Panacibacter ginsenosidivorans: one gene and its partner. The protein of the gene in region 1 binds, or shares a complex with, the protein of each later gene. Links are inferred from orthologs where the notes say so. Each region holds a gene or a part of one and is shown in the gene's direction. Other genes may lie near its edges.

Evidence for each region.
Region 2: odhB (region 1) and FRZ67_RS21770 share a complex: the UniProt entries of both Bacillus subtilis proteins name them as parts of the 2-oxoglutarate dehydrogenase (OGDH) complex. The link is inferred for Panacibacter ginsenosidivorans from one-to-one orthologs.

What each region holds. Positions count from the first base shown.
Region 1 is NZ_CP042435.1:3,726,775-3,737,869, reverse strand. The notes cover bases 3,879-6,688. They hold odhB (2-oxoglutarate dehydrogenase complex dihydrolipoyllysine-residue succinyltransferase), read left to right. Parts: upstream 3,879-4,572; coding sequence 4,573-5,805; downstream 5,806-6,688. Other genes in these bases: FRZ67_RS15635 (nuclear transport factor 2-like protein), read right to left, coding at 6,009-6,551; FRZ67_RS15645 (hypothetical protein), read left to right, coding at 3,879-4,349. Outside these bases: FRZ67_RS15665 (phytanoyl-CoA dioxygenase family protein), read right to left, coding at 1-832; FRZ67_RS15660 (DoxX family protein), read right to left, coding at 934-1,353; FRZ67_RS15655 (RNA recognition motif domain-containing protein), read left to right, coding at 2,172-2,570; oxygen-dependent tRNA uridine(34) hydroxylase TrhO, read right to left, coding at 2,639-3,685; FRZ67_RS15630 (AraC family transcriptional regulator), read right to left, coding at 6,704-7,552; FRZ67_RS15625 (hypothetical protein), read left to right, coding at 7,865-8,050; FRZ67_RS15620 (phytanoyl-CoA dioxygenase family protein), read left to right, coding at 8,061-9,044; FRZ67_RS15615 (aldo/keto reductase), read left to right, coding at 9,184-10,008; FRZ67_RS15610 (RsmB/NOP family class I SAM-dependent RNA methyltransferase), read left to right, coding at 10,105-11,095. UniProt on the Bacillus subtilis protein: E2 component of the 2-oxoglutarate dehydrogenase (OGDH) complex which catalyzes the second step in the conversion of 2-oxoglutarate to succinyl-CoA and CO(2).
Region 2 is NZ_CP042435.1:5,135,415-5,147,035, forward strand. Bases 7,525-10,860 are described here. They hold FRZ67_RS21770 (2-oxoglutarate dehydrogenase E1 component), read left to right. Parts: upstream 7,525-7,909; coding sequence 7,910-10,660; downstream 10,661-10,860. Other genes in these bases: rpsT (30S ribosomal protein S20), read right to left, coding at 7,525-7,745; FRZ67_RS21775 (outer membrane beta-barrel protein), read right to left, coding at 10,850-10,860. Also shown: FRZ67_RS21730 (phosphoglycerate kinase), read right to left, coding at 368-1,567; gap (type I glyceraldehyde-3-phosphate dehydrogenase), read right to left, coding at 1,746-2,759; molecular chaperone DnaJ, read right to left, coding at 3,265-4,425; FRZ67_RS21750 (nucleotide exchange factor GrpE), read right to left, coding at 4,511-5,083; FRZ67_RS21755 (class I SAM-dependent rRNA methyltransferase), read left to right, coding at 5,376-6,551; FRZ67_RS21760 (LysE family translocator), read right to left, coding at 6,552-7,187; more of rpsT, read right to left, coding at 7,488-7,524; more of FRZ67_RS21775, read right to left, coding at 10,861-11,542. UniProt on the Bacillus subtilis protein: E1 component of the 2-oxoglutarate dehydrogenase (OGDH) complex which catalyzes the decarboxylation of 2-oxoglutarate, the first step in the conversion of 2-oxoglutarate to succinyl-CoA and CO(2).

The sequences.
Region 1 (11,095 bases):
AACCTTTATGCACAGGCGGCACACCGCTAAGCAATACATCATCAGAATCGCTTACTACTCCATCTTTAAAAACATTGATTACAAAAGCCCTGCGTGGCTGCTCACTTTTATTTTCGCCGGAGCCATGCAGAGTAAGCGAATGATGAAAAATAGCTTCGCCGGCCTTTGTAGGAACGTGCACAGGATTGAATTCTTTGCGTTGCTCTCTTGTCAGATAATTTACAATTTCCATCATGTCGCCTGCAAGCTCAGGTTTATCAAGCAAACCCCAGCGCTGGCTTCCCGGAACATACTGTAAACAACCATTTTCAACAGTTGAATCATCGAGGCCACACCAGCACGTAAGATGCGCCACAGGCTTTGTTCTTGTCCAGTAAGAATAATCCTGGTGCCATGCAACAACACCACCTTTTTTGGGTGGTTTGCAAAACAATTGATCATGCCAGAAACGTACCGGTGCATTGCCCAGCAACTGGCTTGCTGCCACAACAAAACGTGGATTCCATAATACATCATGCAAACCCGCTGTTATGCGCCACGCACCCAATGCATGAAATAAAATGGTAGAGGGATCAGCAGATTCATTACTGTGAAATTCATAAAATAAATGATGACCCGGATGTTTTACATCGGCCAGTTGTTCTATCTCAGATTTAATAACGGCGATCTGTTTTTCATCCAGCATTTTTATATTAGGCAGGTATCCGTTTTCATTAAAAAAATTTACCTGGTCGTCAGTTAATTTGTATTGCTCCCATTCTTCTTTTGTTTTTGGCTGTTGAAAGAGATTACTAACCAAAGCATGCACAGTGCTTAAATCCTTATATAGCATAACACAATCGTTTGGCTAAAATTAGTGCTTATTCTTTTATGAAATATGGATGGATGTAAATTACAACTGAATGTCTTCGCCGGTAAAAATCATCATTGTTATTATATTGGTCTTATAAGAGCCGGTCGCTTATAATAATTATATGCCCAACCTATAAGTACAAACTGCAAAGGCAGCCGCAGAATACTAAGCCATTTATATGGATTATTTTCCTGTATATAGTTTAACATCATTTGAATATTGGCTGGAAATACAACGATCAATAAAAGTATTAGTACCAGCGAGGCAATACTTCGTGTAGCAAGTGGCACAAGCAGCAATCCGAAAAATATTTCAAATGCACCACTTACAAAAATCAACTCTGCAGGCCAGGGCAGCCATGGGGGCATTATGGTTAAATATGTTGCTGTATTTACAAAATGATTGATCCCCGCAATAACATATAATGCAACCATTGTGTACAACCAAAATGTCTTTGAAATATTCCGTCGCCATTTATTTTCAGGATTTATGGTGATCATATATAATTATTGTTCTTTACTGAACACAAAAGATATACGTAATGTTTACAGCAAAGATGTAGCACAGTAAACTTTGTTTTGCCCGGGCTTTTGAATACGTATCCGGCTTCTCTTGCGTCGCACTCTTGTACGGCGACGATTATTTCAGCACAATAACCCGTCAGGAGGTAATGAAATTCAACAACTGTTCTTGTGTCTGCTGAATAAAATAAAAAAAGTACAAGTGTGCGACGCAACAATGTTTAATAGCAGTATTTCAGCCAGGCTCACAATAAAATATGCTGTATTCAATAAAATAAAAAGAGATTGTATACTAATAGCATACAATCTCTTTAGCAAATATGTTATGCCCTTTATTTTATGTGTGTTAGAAACAATAAGCTGATAAAAACAAGATCAGCAACAAGCATAAATACGGTAAATTTTTTTGCTTCATTATTGGAATGTAAAACTGTTTTCATAACTGTAAATTTTATTTGTTGATTAATAAGTTTATAGTAGAAATGCAAACTGTGTTCCGAAGCATGCTTATAAAAATTGCTTTAACCAATGTTTTGCTATAAGCGGGCTAAAATGAAAAATTGCGTTAATGCAACCTCCCGATTTGGATGTTTTCGTTACGCTTTTTAACAAATGTCTTTTCGGAGTATTATTTTACCGAATACTTACATTTCAAAGGGAATATGTGCTGAAACATAAAGGTTTTTATATGTTTTTACCGAGCACGTTCCTGATTTTCATCGTGTTTATATGGAACCACATTATTATTGAGAAAACAATACAATTATAAATATGTACTTTTACAAAAAAGCACCAACATGTTTATTTTCGTAGCAGGTCTTCCTTATGATTTGGACGACGCGGAACTTGAAGAAATATTTGAGAAATTCGGTACTGTTAAATCGGCAAAGGTCACGTTAGACAAAGAAACTGGTAAAAGCAGGGGTTTCGGTTTTGTAGAAATGCCCGACAGCACAGAAGCAAATGACGCCATAGAAAATCTAAATGATATTTCACTTGGCAAAAAACCATTGGTAGTAAAAGCTGCTGAAGATCGCGGCGGCGCAGCTGGCGGTGGAGGCAGGGGTCCCTCTTCAGGCGGCCAGGGTGGTGGTTATCGCCCTTCTGGTGGTGGCGGTTTCAGAGATAGGGATTCAAGAGGTGGCGGGGGATATAACAATGGTGGTGGATATAATAAAGACCGCAAACGCTATTAGATCATTTGAATTTATTAATAACACATAACATTGTGAAACCGGGACTAAGTTAACCCGGTTTCATAGTTTTAGCTGCCTGCAATATCTTTTAATTTTGGTCTTAGGCGGGTCTTGCTTTTATTAAATATATTCTGTCCTTTGTCTATACCTTTTCGAATTTCTTTTTGCCTTTCAACGGGCATATGCAATGTGTCTTTACATTCAATACTGCAACAGCCATCATATTTTGTAGCACATTCTTTGCATTGTATAAATAATAAATGACAGCCGTCATTTTTACAATTGGTATGTGTATCGCATGGCTTACCACAATGATGACAATGGGCTATGATATCTTCTGTTATTCTTTCGCCGAGTCTCTCATCAAAAACAAAATTTTTTCCAATGAATTTACTTTCTAGTCCGGCTTCTTTTACTTGCCTGGCATAATTAATGATGCCTCCTTCTAAATGGAAAACATTGTTAAATCCCTTGTGCAACATAAAGGCGCTCGCTTTCTCGCAGCGTATACCTCCTGTGCAATACATAATGATATTCTTTTCCTCATTACCTTTCAGCATGTCAACTGCCATGGGTAATTGGTCGCGAAAGGTGTCAGATGGCACTTCCAGCGCTTTTACAAAATGTCCTACTTCATATTCGTAATGATTACGCATGTCTACCACAATCGTATTTGGGTCATTCAATAGCTCATTCATCTGACCTGCGTTTACATACTTCCCTTTATTTTGCATACTAAAGGAAGGGTCATCAATGCCATCAGCAACAATTCTTGCCCGCACTTTTATTCTAAGTACCCAAAATGATTTCCCATCATCATCTATAGCAATATTCAATCGTAATCCGTTGAGTGGTTCGATTGAATAAAGCAATTGCTTCATTGCTTCAAAGTTTGATTCAGGAACACTGATCTGGGCATTAATTCCTTCATGTGCTATGTAAATACGCCCAAACACTTTTAAAGCAAAAAGATTTTTATACAACCAATCCCTGAAAGATTTGGGATCAACAATGGTAAAATAACAATAGAAGCTAATGGTAACACGGTTTTCCGTTTCTTCCATCATTTTGCGCTTAAGCTCGGCGTTGGAAATTTTGTTGTGTAACACTGACATAGCTGCAAAATTACTGTAACAAGGTTAAAGAAAAAATGTGCTTATAAATTGAATTTACCTGAGCAACTAATAAAATGAATGTAAAATTCAAGCTTGTTTTAATGCTGCTTTAATACATAAATTAAAATGTATATAAATAAGTATGAAAGACTCTAAATAACCTGTGCATAATACTAATTTAGTTAAACGGACGATGCCACAGGAATTCAATCAATATCAAATTGCAGCGCTGCAACAGCTAGCTGATTATCGCGGTGTATTCAAAACAGGGGGTTCTATCCTTACATTGAAAACAAAGCCGGTAAAAGGCAGTAAAATTACATTACAGCAGTTTATAGACTCTTTTATAGAGATCTTTTGCCAGAATAATTTTGCAGATACAGATTACTCTTTTATACAAAACAAACCTAACGGTATTTCCGCTATGGAAGAATGGGTAAAAAGCGTAGATATAAAAACTATACTGCAGTGTTTTACTTATGCAATCTGGACAGACAAAACTTTTGATGGTTATTTCCTGCGCAAGATCAATGACCAATCTGCTGAGTTGCTTCTTATACGCCTAAATGAAATTCTTTCTCAAAATTATAGGCAACAAAACCTGCAGCGTACAAAGGTTACGGTAATTAATGCACAGCATGCTGCTGCGATTAAGAGTAAGTGATCTCATCCACATATCAGCAATACAATTTTCTTTTGCCAAGTGTTTCATGTTGCTCATGATCTTTTTCAATACTTGTTTTTATTGCCATGAAATACAAATGTAAAAGTGTGCGACGCAAGGGACGATGCCATTTGATACTGCTGAAGGGTACATAAACCCATACTAAAAAATTGAATATAAATTCCCCTTTTTAAAGTAGGTTTGCAATCCCAAAAAGAAGGTTATGATTGAAATAAAAGTTCCAGCGGTTGGCGAGTCCATAAGTGAAGTTACTTTATTGAAATGGGTAAAGAAAGATGGCGAATATGTTGACAGGGACGAGGTTATTGCCGAACTGGAAAGCGAAAAAGCGACTTTTGAAGTAAATGCCGAACAGGCTGGTTCTCTTAAGATCATTGCAAAAGAAGGTGATACTTTAAATATTGGTTCTGTGCTGGCACACATTGATGAAACAGCCGAAAAGCCTGCTACTGTAAATGTTTCAGCCGAAACTCCAAAAAAAGAAACTCCGAAAGCAGAAGCAAAACCTGCTGTTGTTGAAGCTCCGGTTACAGCAGTTACCAATGATATAAAAGCAACTCCGGTAGCTTCCGCTATAATCGCTGATAAGAAAGTAGATCCCTCTTCTATTACAGCATCCGGCTTTGGTGGCAAGATCATGAAAAGTGATGTGCTCGAAGCTTTATCACACCCTGGCAAAAAAGCCTTTGCAGGCCAGGAACTCTTTACACGTAATGTACGTAAAGAGAAAATGAGCAACCTGCGCAAAACTATCAGCAGACGATTGGTTGAAGCTAAGAATACTACTGCCATGCTCACCACTTTCAACGAAGTGGATATGGGGCGCATCATGGATACCCGCAAACAATATAAAGATGCCTTTAGCAAGGCGCATGGCGTAAACCTTGGCTTCATGAGTTTCTTTACAAAAGCCTGTGCCATTGCATTAAGCGAATGGCCTGCTGTGAATGCATATATAGATGGCGACGAACTTATCTATCATGATTATGCAGACATCAGTATTGCAGTAAGCACTCCACGTGGTTTAACCGTTCCTGTTATCCGCAATGTAGAAAGTCTTAGCATGGCCGATATTGAAAAGAAAGTGGTTGAACTTGCAGGCAAAGCAAGAGATAACAAACTTACTATGGAAGAACTACAGGGTGGCACTTTCACTATTACAAATGGTGGTGTGTTTGGCAGTTTAATGAGCACACCCATTATCAATATTCCACAGAGTGGTATTCTTGGTATGCATAAAATACAGGAAAGGCCTATGGCGATAAACGGTCAGGTAGTAATAAGACCTATGATGTATTTAGCATTGAGTTATGATCACCGTGTTATTGATGGAAGAGAAAGTGTAAGTTTCTTAGTACGTGTAAAAGAATTACTTGAAAATCCTGAATTGTTATTGATCGGAAAAGATCCTGTAAAGAGTTTACTTGAGTTATAAATTCTAAGATTATTTTTTTAAAGCTCGTCTTATGACGGGCTTTTTTTATTATGACCCAACCTGCATTACTACAATTAAACTTTTGTTGCGTCGCACTCTTGCGCCGCAATACAATAATTGAGCATTATACAAATTCCATTAAAATAAAAACCCCGGTAAAATACCAGGGTCGCAGCTGGGCACGGACTAAACTAAACCTATCATTATTTTTTGTACTTCATAGCCATTGATTCAACGAAATTGATCTTGCCATCTTTGATGCCATTAATATCATTGTAATAAATAGAATCGATTTTACCACTTTTATAAGTATCAATTTCTTTATACCAAACCAAAACAGCATCTTCATTTTTATCATTACTATGCACGGGTAACCAAACATCCATATCTATTTTTACAGATGCAATACTATCCCTGTATTTACTTGCCATCTTCATCATAGAATCTTTTGTACCCGTCAATTTAGAGCCATCGGAAAAATTTAAATAAACAGAGTCGGAAAATGTATTTGCAAAGGCAATCATATCGCCTGTTTCCCATGCTTTATAAGAATTAAGCACTGTTAACGCATCTGACTGTTTGCCAACAGATATATCCGAAGAATAACTTGCCTTATAAGGCATAGTTAGTAGCGCTTCTTTAACCGAAGCAGATGTACTGTCATTTGTGGTTTTGGATGAAGATTGATTACCTGTACACGCAACGTATAAAATAGAAATGAGAAGAATAAAAAGAAGCTTTTTCATACAGTAAAGTTTTTAAATTATGCAATACAAAACCTTAACTGTGCTTTCAATGATTAGTGTGATGGCAATCGTGGGATATTAAACGGTTTAAACATTCGAGGAAAATAAATATAAAACATTAAACTGAAATTTACAAATACTTGTTTCATCATTCAATTTATGGCGTGGCGTTTTTTAAACTGCGAAGGGTTTTCACCTGCTACTTTTTTAAAGGTCTTATTAAAATGAGAAAGGTTTTCAAAGCCACTTTCATAACAGGCTTCTGTTACATTCTTATCGTGTAGTAATAATTTCTTTGCCTGGTTAATTCTATACTGATTAAGAAAATCTGTAAAAGTAAGATGGGTTGTTTTTTTGAAATACCGGCAGAATGCAGCCGTAGTAAGATTTGTAAGCGCGGCAACTTTATTTACATCAATATCTTTTTGATAATTGGTTTCTATAAAATGATAGATCTTATGTAATCGTTGCTGTTCTTTTAGTATCGAGGCATTTGCAATGGGCCTGCTGTGCAGCAAGGTATATTCCTCACTGGTAGCAAGCAGTTGAAATACCTGCAGCAACTCTATCAGTTGCTGAAAATGCGGAAGCGATGGAATTTGCTTTAATTTTTCTCCAACATTTCTTTTTGTCTCACCGTGAAATGCAACACCACTTTTAGCACGTTCAAACAGATCATTTATGGCTGCAATCTCAGGCAACGCAAAAAAAGGCTGACCAAGAAAATGCTCTTTCATTTGTATCACTACAGTCTCGGCAATTGTCTTTACGCCATAATCAAAATTCAGATGCGGGATATTAGGACCAATAAAAACAAGATCACTGCCTTCATATTTAGAGATATGATCCCCCACATGCCGCACACCTGTCTCTGCTTCTACATACACAATTTCATACTCGGGATGAAAATGCCAGTAAAAAATTTCATTCAGCTTTGGTGTAAGTAAAATGGCAAATGAACTATCGATGCCGGGTTTTATTGCTTCTAGTTTTACTTTCATTACATAATAATATTTTCTCTTTGGAGCCGGGCTGTTATATTACTATAAAGCATCGTTGCGTCGCACTCTTTTACGCATTGTTCTTTGCTGAACATTGATCAGGAAGTACAAGAGTGCGACGCAAGTAAAGATGCCATAAAACTGAAACGCCGGGCTTCTAAAATTTACGCTTATTTGTCTTTGAATATACTTTATAGCTTCAATTTACTTATAAAATATCAATACAGCACAAAAACTGGCTATTGCAAGTGTAGAAAACAGCTATTATCAAATGGTATTTTTGATCTGTCAATAACAAAGAAAATTTGCCGTATGAACCAGCAAACATTACTAACAAAAGCCTATAAAAACACGATTGGCAATACAACAGAAAATGGTATTATCATTTTAAATGAAGCTGTTGTAAAACCTTGCAAACACAGAACAACAACAGGTTTTTGTATCCGAAGCAACAGGCAATGCCCTGCCACAATGTTTAATTTATCACTCAACAAATAAATCTTGCAATATGGAACAACAGACAATGACCCCGACAATGGCACCTTCCATGATTCCCAACAATGCACACAAAGACATTCCGGGTAATCCGTCAACTGCAAAAAGCAGCGCGACAAAATTGAACGACAGAAGTAATGGCAAACCATTGCGTGTACTAAGTGAAGATGACTGGAGCTTCTGGATTCACAATGGTTATGTAGTTATAAAAAATGCAGTGCCCAAAGAGCAGGCAAAAGCAACCGCAGATTTTTTGTGGGAGTTTGAAGAGAAAGATCCTAACGATTCTGAAACGTGGTACGCACCTCCACGCGCAGAAATGAAAATGAAAGAACTTACCAACACAGGTATGGTGGAAGTTTATAACAACCAGCATCTTTGGAACAACCGACAAATGCAACGTGTGTATGATGCATTCGTTGATATCTGGGGCACAGAAAAATTATGGGTAACAATTGACAGGGCAAATTTGAATTTTCCTATTCGTCCGGGTTTTGAATACAAAGGCTTTATTCACTGGGATTATGATCCTGAAACAAAACCTGTAAATGTGCAGGGTGTGCTTGCATTGGCAGACCAGGCGGATGAGAACATGGGTGGCTTTCAATGTTTGCCTGAATTATTCAGAACTTATGATACATGGAAATTAACGCAGCCTGAAGATCGTGATCATTTCAAACCCGATACAACAGGTTTTAGTTTTGACAAAGTAAAAATGGAAGCAGGAGATCTTCTAATTTTCAATAGCCTGCAACCACATGGTATTCGTCCAAACATGAGTGGCAACAAAGTTCGCATTGCACAATACATTTCTATGATGCCTGCAGAAGAAGATAATGAAGCATTGAAGCAATGGCGTATAAACTCATGGAAAAACCGCATTGCACCGGAAGGTTATGCATTCCCCGGTGACCCGCGCAATTGGGAGCAAACAAAATTTGACACTGCCGTGTTAAGTGAGTTAGGAGAAAAATTATTGGGGTTAAGAAAGTGGTAATACACTCTCACCACAAAGACGCAAAGGCGCGAAGAAAAAACTTTGCGCCTTTGTTACTTATGTTCCTTTGCGTGAAACAATTTCACTTTTGACTTTTCACCTTTCACTTCCTTTCAACAATCTTTAATACTTTTAGATCATGATGATGAACACACAGCCATACACAGTGCTCAATAATGAAATACAAATGCCATTGCTTGGCCTTGGTGTTTATGATATGTACGAGGCTGAAGCAAAAGCTGCAGTGCTAAAGGCTTTGGAAGTTGGCTATCGTTTAATCGATACTGCCGCAGCTTATAAAAATGAAGTAGAGATTGGCAGTGCCATAAGAGAAAGCTGTATTGCAAGGCATGAAATATTTGTTACCACGAAAGTTGCAAACCCAGACCAGGGTTATGATAATACCATGCGTGCATTTGATACAAGCATGCAAAAGTTAAACATTGATCACATCGATCTTTACCTTGTGCACTGGCCCGTTAAAGGAAAAAGGAAAGACACCTGGAAAGCACTTGAAAAGTTATACGCTGATAGACGTGTACGTGCAATTGGTGTTGCCAATTATCTTATCCCTTTTTTATATGAGCTTGAAACGTATGCAAACATTCAGCCTGTTGTAAACCAGATAGAGTTTACGCCGTGGTTATTTGTAAAAGATGTGATGGCGTTTTGCAAAGAGAAGAACATACAATTGCAATCTTACTCGCCCATTACAAGAGGCAAAAAGTTTGGTGATGAACGCGTGCAGCAGCTCTGCAAGAAGTACGATAAAACACCTGCACAAATCATACTTCGCTGGAATATTGAGCATGGAGTTTCAACTATTCCAAAATCCTCAAACCCACTGCGCATTGAAGAGAACTTCAACATTTTCGATTTTACTTTATCTAAAGAAGATGTAGCGCTGATAGATAGTTTCAATGAGAACTTCAGGATTTGCGAAGACCCGATGGATATGTGGTAATATTTTGATACCTGCTTTCGTCTTCGTGGCATCTTCGTTGTGTCACTCACTTGTGCCGTATGTTTTCATGGCGGCTAATCCAATATCTTCGCATCAATGGCAAAAGAACATCTCTACAAAAGTTATGTAACCACGGCAGCAACAATTATACAACAGTATAATGGTAGTACGCCATTCAATGATTACCTGAAAAAATATTTTGCACTGCATAAAAAGTATGGTTCAAGAGACAGGAAGCATATTACACATCTTTGTTATTGTTATTACAGGCTTGGTCATGCGGAACTGGGGTTAGAAGTAGAAGAAAGAATATTACTCGCCTTATTTCTTTGTTCCAATGACACACATGAAATAATCTCAGAGCTAAGACCCGAATGGAAAGAAAATATTACAGATTCTTTACAAGACAAACTACAATTACTCGGTTATCCGTTCTCTATCGAAAATATTTTTCCCTGGCAGGATGAATTAAGCGAAGGCATTGATGCAACTGCATTTGCGTTATCTCATTTGACACAACCAGAACTTTTCTTACGAATAAGACCTGGACAAAGAGAAAGAGCTCTTTCAAAGTTGAAGGCAAACACTATACTCTTTGAAGAATATGGCAATGATTGCCTCGCACTTTTTAATGCCACAAAAATTGATGATATACTGGAGGTAAATAAAGAAGTTGTCGTGCAGGATTATTCTTCACAACGCATTGCTGAATTTTTAGAACTCACTAAACTCAAAACTCAAAACTCAAAACCAAAAGTCTGGGATTGTTGCGCAGCAAGTGGTGGTAAATCTTTACTAGCGGTTGATACATTGGGAAATATCGATCTCACCGTTTCCGATATGCGACCTTCTATTATTCAAAACCTAAAAAAACGTTTTGCAGCAGCAGGCATAACAAAATATCATTCTTTCATTGCCGACCTTACCAATCAAAAATCCGAAATCCGAAATCTGCAATCCGACATTATTATCTGCGATGTTCCCTGCAGTGGCAGCGGCACATGGGGCAGAACACCCGAACAACTGTATTTTTTTAGTTCAGAAAAAATTGATTACTATGCTAACCTTCAAAAGCAGATTGTACAAA
Region 2 (11,621 bases), 1.4 Mb from region 1 along the record:
TAAACTTCCGTTGCGTCACTCACTTCAACTTTCTGAAAAGCATGAGCAATAAAATAATAAAAATAAAGTGGCTTTACGGAGCCACTTTCTTTTCTTTTGTTCCATAGGTTGCTTTCCATTATCCAAATCCAACTTAATTTCTTAACTATGAATTCTTCGGTGTTTTATTTCTTGCGTAAAGATATATTCATAATATGCCTTTCAAAAAATGTATCTGAATGAACTGTATCAAAAGAAGATTGAATTGAATATATGTTTACATGAGCCGTTTTAATCTAGGCATATTTAGTAAATACATTATAGCTTATAAATAAAACTGCGAATAGATTTTTAAAAATCTAGTCGCAGAATCTTTTGTACCCACCTGTTATTCATTAATAGCTGCAATGCCTGGCAATACCTTGCCTTCAAAATATTCAAGCATTGCGCCACCACCGGTGCTTACATAACTTACCTTGTCAGTATAACCAAACTGGTTAACAGCAGCAACACTATCACCACCGCCTACTAAAGAGAAAGCACCGTTTTGTGTTGATTCAGCTACCGCATCTGCAATTGCTTTGGTGCCAGCCTGGAATTTTTCCATTTCAAAAACACCCATTGGTCCGTTCCATAAAATGGTCTTAGAGTTCCTGATCACTTCAGAAAATACACCGCATGCTTTAGGACCAATATCTAAACCCATCCATCCATCTGGTATTGCATCACTCATGCATGTTTTGGTATTTGCATCTGCCGCAAACTTGTCTGCAATTACAGAATCTTCAGGTAGATGGATGCTTACATTTTTTACTATTGCTTTTTTCAGAAGCTCACTTGCTGTATCCAGGCGATCTTCTTCGCATAATGAATTACCAATCTTTCCACCTCTTGCTTTCATAAATGTGTAAGCCATGCCACCACCGATGATGATATCCGTTGCTCGTTCTAATAAATTTTCAATAATGAGAATCTTATCTGAAACCTTTGCGCCACCAATAATAGCTGTAAATGGCTTTTCTGATTGGTGCAATACTTTCTCTGCACTGATCACTTCACTTTCCATTAATAAGCCAAACATTTTTTTATCGCCGGGAAAGAATTTTGCAATTACTGCTGTAGATGCATGTGCACGGTGAGCTGTGCCAAATGCATCATTCACATAAACATCACCAAGCTTTGATAATTTTTCTGCAAATGCTTCATCACCTTTTTCTTCCTGTTTATAAAAACGGAGATTTTCCAGCAACAATACTTGTCCTGGTTTTAATGCTGCAGATTTATCTGTAGCCTGCTGACCAATGCAATCATCGGCAAATTCAACAGCAACGCCACCTAGTAAATCGCTTAAGTGTGCTACAATATGTTTCAATGAATATTTATCTTCTGGTCCTTCCTTGGGGCGGCCAAGATGACTCATAAGAATTACGCTGCCGCCATCCCCCAGTATTTTTTTTATAGTGGGTACTGCTGCACGCATCCTGCTGTCATCTGTAATAGCAAAAGTTTGTTTATCTAAAGGCACATTGAAATCTACGCGGATCAATGCTTTTTCATTTGCAAAATTATGATCAGAGAATTTGCTCATGATTATGATTTATTATTTGTAAATAAAAACCGCAAAGACTTAAAGGCGCAGAGAAATAATAAAATTAAAAACTCTCAGCGTCTCTGCGTCTCCGCGGTTTATGTTGAATAAAGATCTGAACCTTCAAGTGAGTGACACAACAGGCGATGCCATAAGCACAACTGTTGTGCAACAAAAATTACTTGCTTATTAAACCTGCAAAATAATGTACTGTGCGTACTAACTGGCTTACATAGCTCATTTCATTATCGTACCAGCTAACTGTGCGTACTAATTGAACATCGCCAACTATTTGCACACGTGTTTGTGTTGCATCATACAAAGAACCATAGGTGATGCCGATAACATCTGTGCTTACAATTTCATCTGTGGTATAACCAAAGCTTTCATTTGCTGCTGCTTTCATTGCTGCATTTACTTCTTCAACGGTTGTTTTCTTACCAAGAACCGCAGTCAATTCAGTTAAAGAGCCTGTGATAGTTGGAACACGCTGAGCAGAACCATCCAGTTTGCCTTTCAATGAAGGCAGTACAAGACCAATTGCTTTTGCAGCCCCGGTGCTGTTTGGTACAATGTTCTGTGCTGCTGCACGTGCACGGCGAAGATCACCTTTGGGATGCGGCGCATCCTGTGTATTCTGATCGTTTGTGTAAGCGTGAATAGTAGTCATTAAACCATTAACAATACCAAATGTATCTTCAAGCACTTTGGCCATTGGTGCAAGACAATTGGTAGTGCAGGATGCACAACTGATCACGGTTTCGCTGCCATCAAGAATACTATGGTTTACATTGAATACAATTGTTTTCAGATCTCCTGTAGCAGGTGCAGAAATAACAACGCGTTTTGCGCCTGCAGTAAGATGTAATTCTGCTTTTGCTTTATCTGTGAAGAAACCTGTACATTCCAAAACAACATCTACATCATGCTGGCCCCATGGAATTTCAGCAGGATTTTTTTGTGCATATATTTTTACTTCGTTACCCTTTACAATGATTGAATTTTCTGTAGCAGAAACCTCTTCATTAAAGCGGCCCTGTGCGCTATCATATTTTAAAAGATGTGCTAATACTTTTGGACTAGTAAGATCATTTATCGCAACAACATCAATCCCCTCCATGTTAAATATCTGTCTGTATACCAAACGGCCGATTCTTCCGAATCCGTTGATTGCAACTTTTACTGTGCTCATGTTTTATTGTTTATATTTTATTAAAAGCGATGCGAATTTACAAGTATTGAAGTGAAAAAACATGATATTTTTTGTTTACAGACGTTAGTACAAGCATTAAGCTTCTGTTGCGTCGCATTACGTTCATCGTTCTGTAATCCTTATGAGCATTGAGTTGCAGCTCGCATGTTATTTTTGTGATTGATAAAATACTTATAAGGCTTAAAAAAATTTTGCCGAAATAGAAAACGCGCCTATTTTTGCACTCCCAAAAAATGAGGGACATGGAGCGTTGGTCAAGGGGTTAAGACACCTCCCTTTCACGGAGGAATCACGGGTTCGATTCCCGTACGCTCTACAGGAAAAGGTAAAGTTGTAAATCCCAATTGTCTGCAAAGATGGTTGGGATTTCTTATTTTAAATCTTTTGTTCTGGTTTGCTCAATTTATCTTTTGCTGATGAAGAGATTGCGACGCAACGAAGCTGCTACATGTACTATCGCTGGTATCATAAATAAAAAAACTATTTAACTAAATACTTCCTTCACTCTGTCAAAAAAACTTTTCTCACTTTTTCCTGGTTGCGGTTTAAAGTTCGGGCTGTTGTTTAATTTATCGAGCATTTCTTTTTCTTCAGTTGTTACATGTTGTGGTGTCCACACATTTACATGCACCAACTGATCTCCTTTGGAATATCCGTTTACATCAGGAAAGCCTTTGCCTTTTAATCGAAAGATCTTTCCACTCTGTGTACCTGCCGGTATTTTTATTTTAGCTCTTCCATCAATCGTTGGAACTTCTACCTGTGTGCCAAATGTTGCATCAGGAAAAGAGATGTGCAATTCAAATGCTACATTCAATCCATCACGCTGCAATTCTTTATGCGCTTCTTCTTCTATAAGAATAATCAGATCACCTGGTGCACCGCCTCTTTCACCTGCATTACCTTTTCCACTCATACTTAACTGCATGCCCTCCTGCACACCTGCAGGAATATCAACGGTAACCATTTCTTCACCGTACACACGGCCTTCTCCTTTACAGTTGCCGCATTTTGCAGTGATGGTTGTTCCTTCTCCGTTACAGGTTGAGCATGTTGTTACTGTTTGCATCTGACCAAGAAAAGTATTAGTTACTTTTCTCACCTGCCCGCTACCGCCGCAGGTGCTGCAGGTTTGCACACTGCCTTTATCTTTTGCACCGCTGCCACCACACGTATTACAGCCTACATATTTTTTAACCTTGATGGTTTTTGTTACACCCTTTGCAGCTTCTTCAAAAGTGAGTTTCAATTTCACACGAAGGTTGCTTCCTCTTATCCCTCTGGGCCTTCCACCGCCACCACTTCTTCGTTGTCCTCCACCAAAGAAGCTGCCGAAAATATCATCGCCAAAAATATCTCCGAATTGGCTAAAAATATCTTCCATATTGCTTGCATGGCCGCCGCCAAAACCACCTTGCCCTGGTGCAAATGCCTGGTGACCGTAGCGGTCATATTTAGCCCTTTTATCAGCATCGCTTAATACTTCATAGGCTTCCGCTGCTTGTTTGAATTTTTCTTCAGCTGTTTTGTCTCCGGGGTTGCGGTCAGGGTGATATTGCATAGCCACCTTGCGATAAGCTTTCTTTAACTCTTCGGCAGTAGCTGTTTTACTGACACCTAAAATCTCGTAATAGTCTTGCTTCATAATGTTTAAATGCGCTAATGTGTCGATGAATTTATGTGGTTATCCGCTTTTTCATTTTCACATCTCCACATTTTAAATTTTCAAATTATTTACCCACAACTACTTTTGCAAAGCGTATGATCTTATCATTAAGGTAATAACCTTTTTGAACTTCATCCACTACTTTACCTGATAATGCAGGGGTGGGTGCCGGAATTTCCGTAATGGCTTCATGTTTTTCTACGTCAAACTCAGAACCAATACTTTCCATTGCCTTTACACCTTTTGATTGCAGGTTATTGCGCAGCTTGTTAAAAACCAGTTGTATACCTTCTTTTATTAAGGCAACATCTTCTGTTTGCTGCAACTGTTTTTCTGCACGGTCGCAGTCGTCCAATACATCCAGTAAAGACGTGATAACATCTCTGCCTGCTGTTTGTATCAGCTCTATTCTTTCTTTAGCTGTGCGGCGGCGAAAGTTGTCAAACTCTGCGTATAGGCGCACATATTTATCTTTTTGTTCCTGTAAATCAGCTTTTAGTTTTTCTAATTCAGACTCATTGCCTACAGGCTCGTTAAGATGCGTGGTGCCCGCTGCATTTTCGTCAGCATTAATTGAAAAATCAGCCGTTTCTACAGTATTATCCTGTTCAAAGGTTTGCTTTTGATTGTCTTCCATACTTTAAATATTGTTATTCAATTGGTCAAATTTTTTGCCAAGGATACTTAAGTGGAAATATTGGCAGGCGATAAATGAATTCTGGGGCCGGCTTTTGGGTTTTTATGGCATCGCCGGTTGTGTCACTCACTTGTGCGTTCGGAACTTTAATGAACAATTTCACTGCCTATTGCCTCCTTGCCTTTGTTCATGGATTACAAAAGTGCGACGCAACGATGTCCAATTTCTGCACTTTAGTTGGGTTCCTAAATATCAAAATCAAATACTGCAACCCGCCAATTATCTTTGCCACATGACAAAGGTTATTCTAAAGCGAAAGATTGCAATGCGTATTGCCAACGGGCACCCGTGGATATTTGCCAATGAAATTGAAAAGACGGAAGGCGCTGTGGATGCAGGTGGTATTGCAGATGTTTTTTTTCACGACGGCAAATTTGCGGGCAGGGGATATGTGAACCCGCAATCTCAGATAATGGTGCGCTTGCTTACACGCAGGAAAGAAGAAATTGATGAACAATTTTTTTTCAGGCGCATTAATGAAGCCTGGAAATACCGACAGAAAATTGGTTATACAGAAAATTGTCGGCTGATATTTGGTGAAGCAGATGAAATGCCTGCATTGATCATTGATAAGTTCAACGATTATTTTGTAATTCAAACAATGGCGCTGGGTATTGATGTGTGGAAACCTGCCATAGTAAAGGCTTTGCAGAAAATATTTTCTCCCAAAGGAATCTATGAAAGAAACGATGTGCCTGTTCGTGAACTGGAAGGGTTGCAACAACAAAAGGGTTTTTTATCTGAGCCTTTTGATACAAATATCATCATCAATGAAAATGGTTTGCAGTTTCATGTGGATATTGAAAATGGACAAAAGACCGGGTACTTTTTAGATCAGAGAGATAACAGGAGACAGATACAACACATAGTAAAAGGTGCAGATGTTCTTGGTGCATTTACTTATACGGGCACATTTGAAATTCATGCAGCGCATTATGGTGCAAAGAGTGTACATGGTTTGGATATTTCAGAAAATGCGGTTGCACAAGCTACAAAAAATGCTCAGTTAAATAAACTGGATCATATCTGCAAGTTTGAAACGATCAATGCTTTTGATGCGTTGAAGAATTGGGGAAAAGAAGGCAGGCAATATGATGTTGTAATGCTTGATCCGCCTGCGTTTACCAAGAGCAGGGAAACCATTCAGAAGGCAATAACCGGTTATAAGGAAATTAATTTACGTGGTATGAAGTTGCTGCGTGATGGAGGGTTTCTCGTAACATCAAGTTGTACCAATCTTGTGCAACCTGAATTGTTTTTGCAGGTCATTGATATGGCTGCGAGAGATGCAAGAAAGAAAATAAAGCAGGTTACATTTCGTGCACAGGCAAGTGATCATCCGATTGTTTGGGGGATGGAGAATACGAATTACTTGAAATTTTTGATCGTTGAAGTAAGTAATAAATAACTAAATAAATTTTCCCCATATCATCCTGTAAAGCTGTGCCAGTGCGGCTATTATAAAAATGCCGCCCATTACAGAATTAAGTGTTTTTGTACTGGTGTTCATTTTGGTAATAAGCCAGTTGCCGCCATACATGTAAAGTGCCAGACCGCTGATGGTTCCTGCACCACAACCAAAAGTGAAAAAATTAAACTCGGTAAAATTTGACAGGAGTACTTTATTGTCTAGCAAATATGTACTCCATATAAACCAAAAAGGTATTTGTGCAGGGTTCAATGCACTCATACTTACACCCAGCAAAAAGCGGTGAAGATTGTTATCAAGTAATAGCGCTTTTTTTTCAGTTTCTTGTTTCCACGCTGAAACAAAACTAATAATACCAAGCGTCAGAAAAACCGCAACTGTAAGCCATCCTAAAACCTGGAATAAAAGTTTGTGCTGCATAATCCAGTTGACACTGAAAAGCGTAAGCCGCAGATAAATAATTTCTACGATTGCTACACCAATTGCATAGCGCCATGCATGTTTAAAATTTTCCTGCACAGCGATCTGTGTAGAGGTAATACTCATGGTGCCTAATGGTAATTGTCCTAAGAAACTTACCAACCAGCCTATCCAGAAAATAAAAAAATAATGCATGCACTTATTTAAAATGCAATGATAAGAAAACAGTAAGATGATTGTGTAAGTAACCTATCAGTAAAATGGAATTAGTTTTTATGAGCCAGGCTGATGAATATATATTAATCTTTTGTTGCGTCGCACTCTTGTACGTTCTGCTCTTCTATCGACAGTCAATCGTTAACTGTCGACCATTTTTCCAAACGCTCAAGTGAGTGACACAACCGGCGATGCCAAAAGAACAGAAGCCCGGAACAAAATAAAAAAGCCGTGTTATGACTAACACAGCTTTAATTATAATTCAACAACTAAAATTAATTATGCTTTGGGAAGCGCAGCTTTCTTAGAGAGTTTACTCTTAAGATTGCTTGCTTTGTTTTTGTGAATGATACCTTTTTTAGCCAGTTTATCAATCATAGAAATAACAGAAGGAAGTTCATCAGTATAAGCTTTCTCTTCTTTTACCTCTTTCAGGTCACGTATTGCATTACGTGTAGTTTTACCGTAATAACGGTTTCTGTCCCTGCGTTTCGCTGCCTGGCGAGTATCCTTCTTTGTAGCTTTATGATTTGCCATTATTTATTTTTTCGGACGGCAAAGGTAGGCATCTGAACGAAAAAAAGAAAAAAAATTCAGAATAAATCTAAAATTTTGATCTTGCGAATTTTCCAGGGCAATTGCAATATGGCATCAATGAACGATATTTGCATCCGCCATAATGATTTTTAAAAGCAATCGAGATGAAAGACTTTTCGTATATAACCAGCTCACATCCCCAATTCGTTGAAAGCTTATACCAGGATTTTAGTAAAAACCCCGAAAGTGTTGATCCGGAATTCCGGAAATTCTTCGAAGGTTTTGATTTTGCTGTAAATAACGGCTCAAAAAACGGTAATGGGGCTGCGACGCCTGCAGCAGTTAGCACTGGCGAAGCAATTGACTGGATGCGTGAAATTCGTGTTTATCGTATTATTCTTGGTTACAGGAACAAGGGGCATTTAATTGCTAAAACAAATCCTATTCGTGAAAGAAAAGATCGAGGCGCTAACCTTGATCTTGGTTTTTTTGGGTTTACGGAAGCTGATCTTGATAAAGAATTCCAGGCAGGTCAATTAATTGGTCTTGGCAAAACCAAGCTTAGAAATATTATTGATTATTTACAAAAAGCTTATGCAACACATGTTGGTGTTGAATTTAAATATATAAGTGAGCAGGACAGGGTAGATTGGTTATACAATGAAATGGAAAGAAAATTCAATGACCCTTTGCCTCTTGAAAAAAGAAAACGCATACTGGAAAAATTGAACCAGGGTGTAATGTTTGAGAAATTTTTACATACCAAATATATCGGCCAGAAAAGATTTTCATTGGAAGGAGGGGAGACCACCATTGCGGCTTTAGATGCAATCATTAATACTGCGGCAGATAATGACGTACAGGAAGTGGTGATTGGCATGGCGCATAGAGGAAGATTAAATGTGCTCGCTAATATCATGGGTAAAACCTATGAACAAATATTCAGTGAATTTGAAGGTACTGCTAAACTTGACCAGACAATGGGTAGCGGCGATGTTAAATACCACATGGGGTATGGAAGTGAGGTTACTACACCCGGTAATAAAACTGTCCACCTGAAACTAATGCCAAACCCTTCACATCTTGAAGCAGTGGATCCGGTGGTGGTAGGTTTTTCAAGGGCAAAGGCAGATGTGATGTATGAAAGTGAATACGACAAAATTCTTCCAATACTTATACATGGAGATGCTTCAATTGCTGGTCAGGGTGTAGTATATGAAATATTGCAAATGAGCGATCTGAAAGGTTATTATACCGGAGGTACTATTCATTTTGTAATTAATAACCAGATTGGCTTTACTACAGACTTCGACGATGCCCGGAGCTCTGATTACTGTACTTCGCTTGCTGGTGCTATTCAAGCACCCGTGCTACATGTAAATGGTGACGATGCTGAAGCAGTAGTAAAATGTGTTGAGATCGCAACGCGTTACCGTCAGCAGTTCAATGCTGATATTTTTGTAGATATGGTTTGTTATCGTCGTCATGGTCATAATGAAGGTGATGATCCAAAGTTTACACAGCCGCATATGTACGCATTGATTGAGAAACACCAAAACCCGCGTGAGCTATACACAAACTACCTTTTGGAAAAAGGTGAAGCTGATGCAAAAGATCTTGCCAAAGAAATGGAGAAGAAATTCTGGGGAGATCTGCAAGAACGATTAGATGAAGTAAAACAGAATCCGCTTCCTTATAATTATCAACAACCGGAGTTGTGGTGGAAGAGTTTGCGCAAAGCAACATCTGATGATTTTGTGAAGTCACCAACAACTGCAATTTCCAATTCAGATTTCAAAAAAATATTTGACGCCTTAATGTCATGGCCTGAAGATTTTACGCCACTTAAAAAAGTGGAGAAAATTATTCAGGATAAGGTCAAGCTTTTTCAGGCTGAAAATAAAGTTGATTGGGCAACCGGCGAATTAATGGCTTATGCAAGTATTCTGCTTGATGGCAATGATGTGCGCATGAGCGGGCAGGATGTTAAACGTGGTACATTCTCTCATCGTCATGCAGTATTAAGAGATGAAAATACTGATAAAGAATATAGCCGTTTAAGCAGGCTTGATGGAGCAAAAGGAAAATTCAGAATTTATAATTCCTTACTTAGTGAGTATGGTGTATTAGGTTTTGAATATGGTTATGCTATGGCAAATCCACACGCTTTGGTTCTTTGGGAAGCTCAGTTTGGTGATTTTAGTAACGGCGCACAAACCATGATTGATCAATTTATAAGTGCTGGTGAGCAAAAATGGAATCGTATGAATGGCGTTACTATGTTGCTGCCTCATGGTTATGAAGGTCAGGGCCCTGAACATAGCAGCGCAAGAATGGAGCGTTACTTACAGGCTTGTGCCGAATTGAACATGGTAATTACAAATATTACTACCGCTGCAAATTTATTCCACGCTTTGAGAAGACAGGTTGCCTGGCCGTTCAGAAAACCATTGATCAATTTTTCGCCAAAAGCAAATCTTCGTCACCCGGGAAGTTATAGTCATCTCTCAGAGTTTATAAGTGGTGGTTTTAAAGAAGTGATAGATGATGAAAATGTAACTGATGTTGCACAGATCAAAAAAGTATTGTTCTGTTCCGGTAAATTATATTTCGATCTTGCTGAAAGAAAACAAAAAGACAATCGCAATGATGTAGCGATCATTCGTCTCGAACAGATATACCCATTGCCTTTTAAACAACTTGATGATCTTTATAAAAAATACAATAAAGCCGTTTGGTTTTGGGTACAGGAAGAGCCTTTGAACATGGGCGCCGCATCATTTTTACAAATGAATTTAAAGAGTATCAATTACGGCGTAATCAGCCGTAACCCAAGCGCGGCAACAGCTACAGGCTATGCTAAAGTTCATAAACAGGAGCAGGAAGAAATTATACAAACAGCTTTCAGCATTTAATTGCTGCATTATTTGTCGTAGTACAAGAGTGCGACGCAACATAAGATTAATTGAAATACAAAAGCCCGGATCATAAAAATGTTCCGGGCTTTTCTTATTTATTTGAATACAAGCTTTTGCAACTCCGGTTAAGCATCGTTGCGTCGCAATCACTTCATCGTTTTACTAAACATCAACCAAATTGATTATTTAAAATTTAAGGGTAAGGCCGCCATTAAGAATATATTTTCCATAGCCACCTTCAATATAAAGCCCTGCATTTTTAGAAATATTAAATCTTGCACCAAGAGATGCCTGGTATGCGAGGATGGTAGGATTTTCAAGGTCATAAACTTTTGCACCAGTTTCGTCTATATAATCCTGTTTCCAGTTATTAACACCTATGGCTGTTCTTAAATATGGTTCTACTTTTCTGTTATATGTTGGAAAATAAGTCATGATATTCAGCATTACACTCCAGTTTTCTAATTTGCCTGTAAAATCCGGAATGTTAGTACTATTACTATAATTATAATATGGAGCAGAAACTTTTCCATAAGTTCCTATAACTCCAATGCTCATATTGCGGTTAAACTGGTAGTCTATCGCGCCTGTTATAGGGCCTGTTTGAGAGGAATTTCCTCTGTAGCTATTGTAAAAATTATACAGATGATCTTTATCTAAATTGGGAAACCCATACCCAATGCTCAAATTCAATGTTGGTTCGAATGGTGCTTTCTTCGGTGCTGTTTGCCTTGTCTGTGGTCGTCTTGGTGCCGGTGCAACTCTTACTCTGCTCCTTACCCTTGGCCTTCCATAATAGTAATGATATCGGAATTGAGCTTCAGACTCTATCGCAAAAGCCGTACAAAGTATGACAATAATCAGTATATGTTTTTTCATAATGAATAATGATTTATCAGTATGATTATCAATAAACAAAAAGGTTTAAAAAGAATAATGTCTTATTTGGTAGTATTAA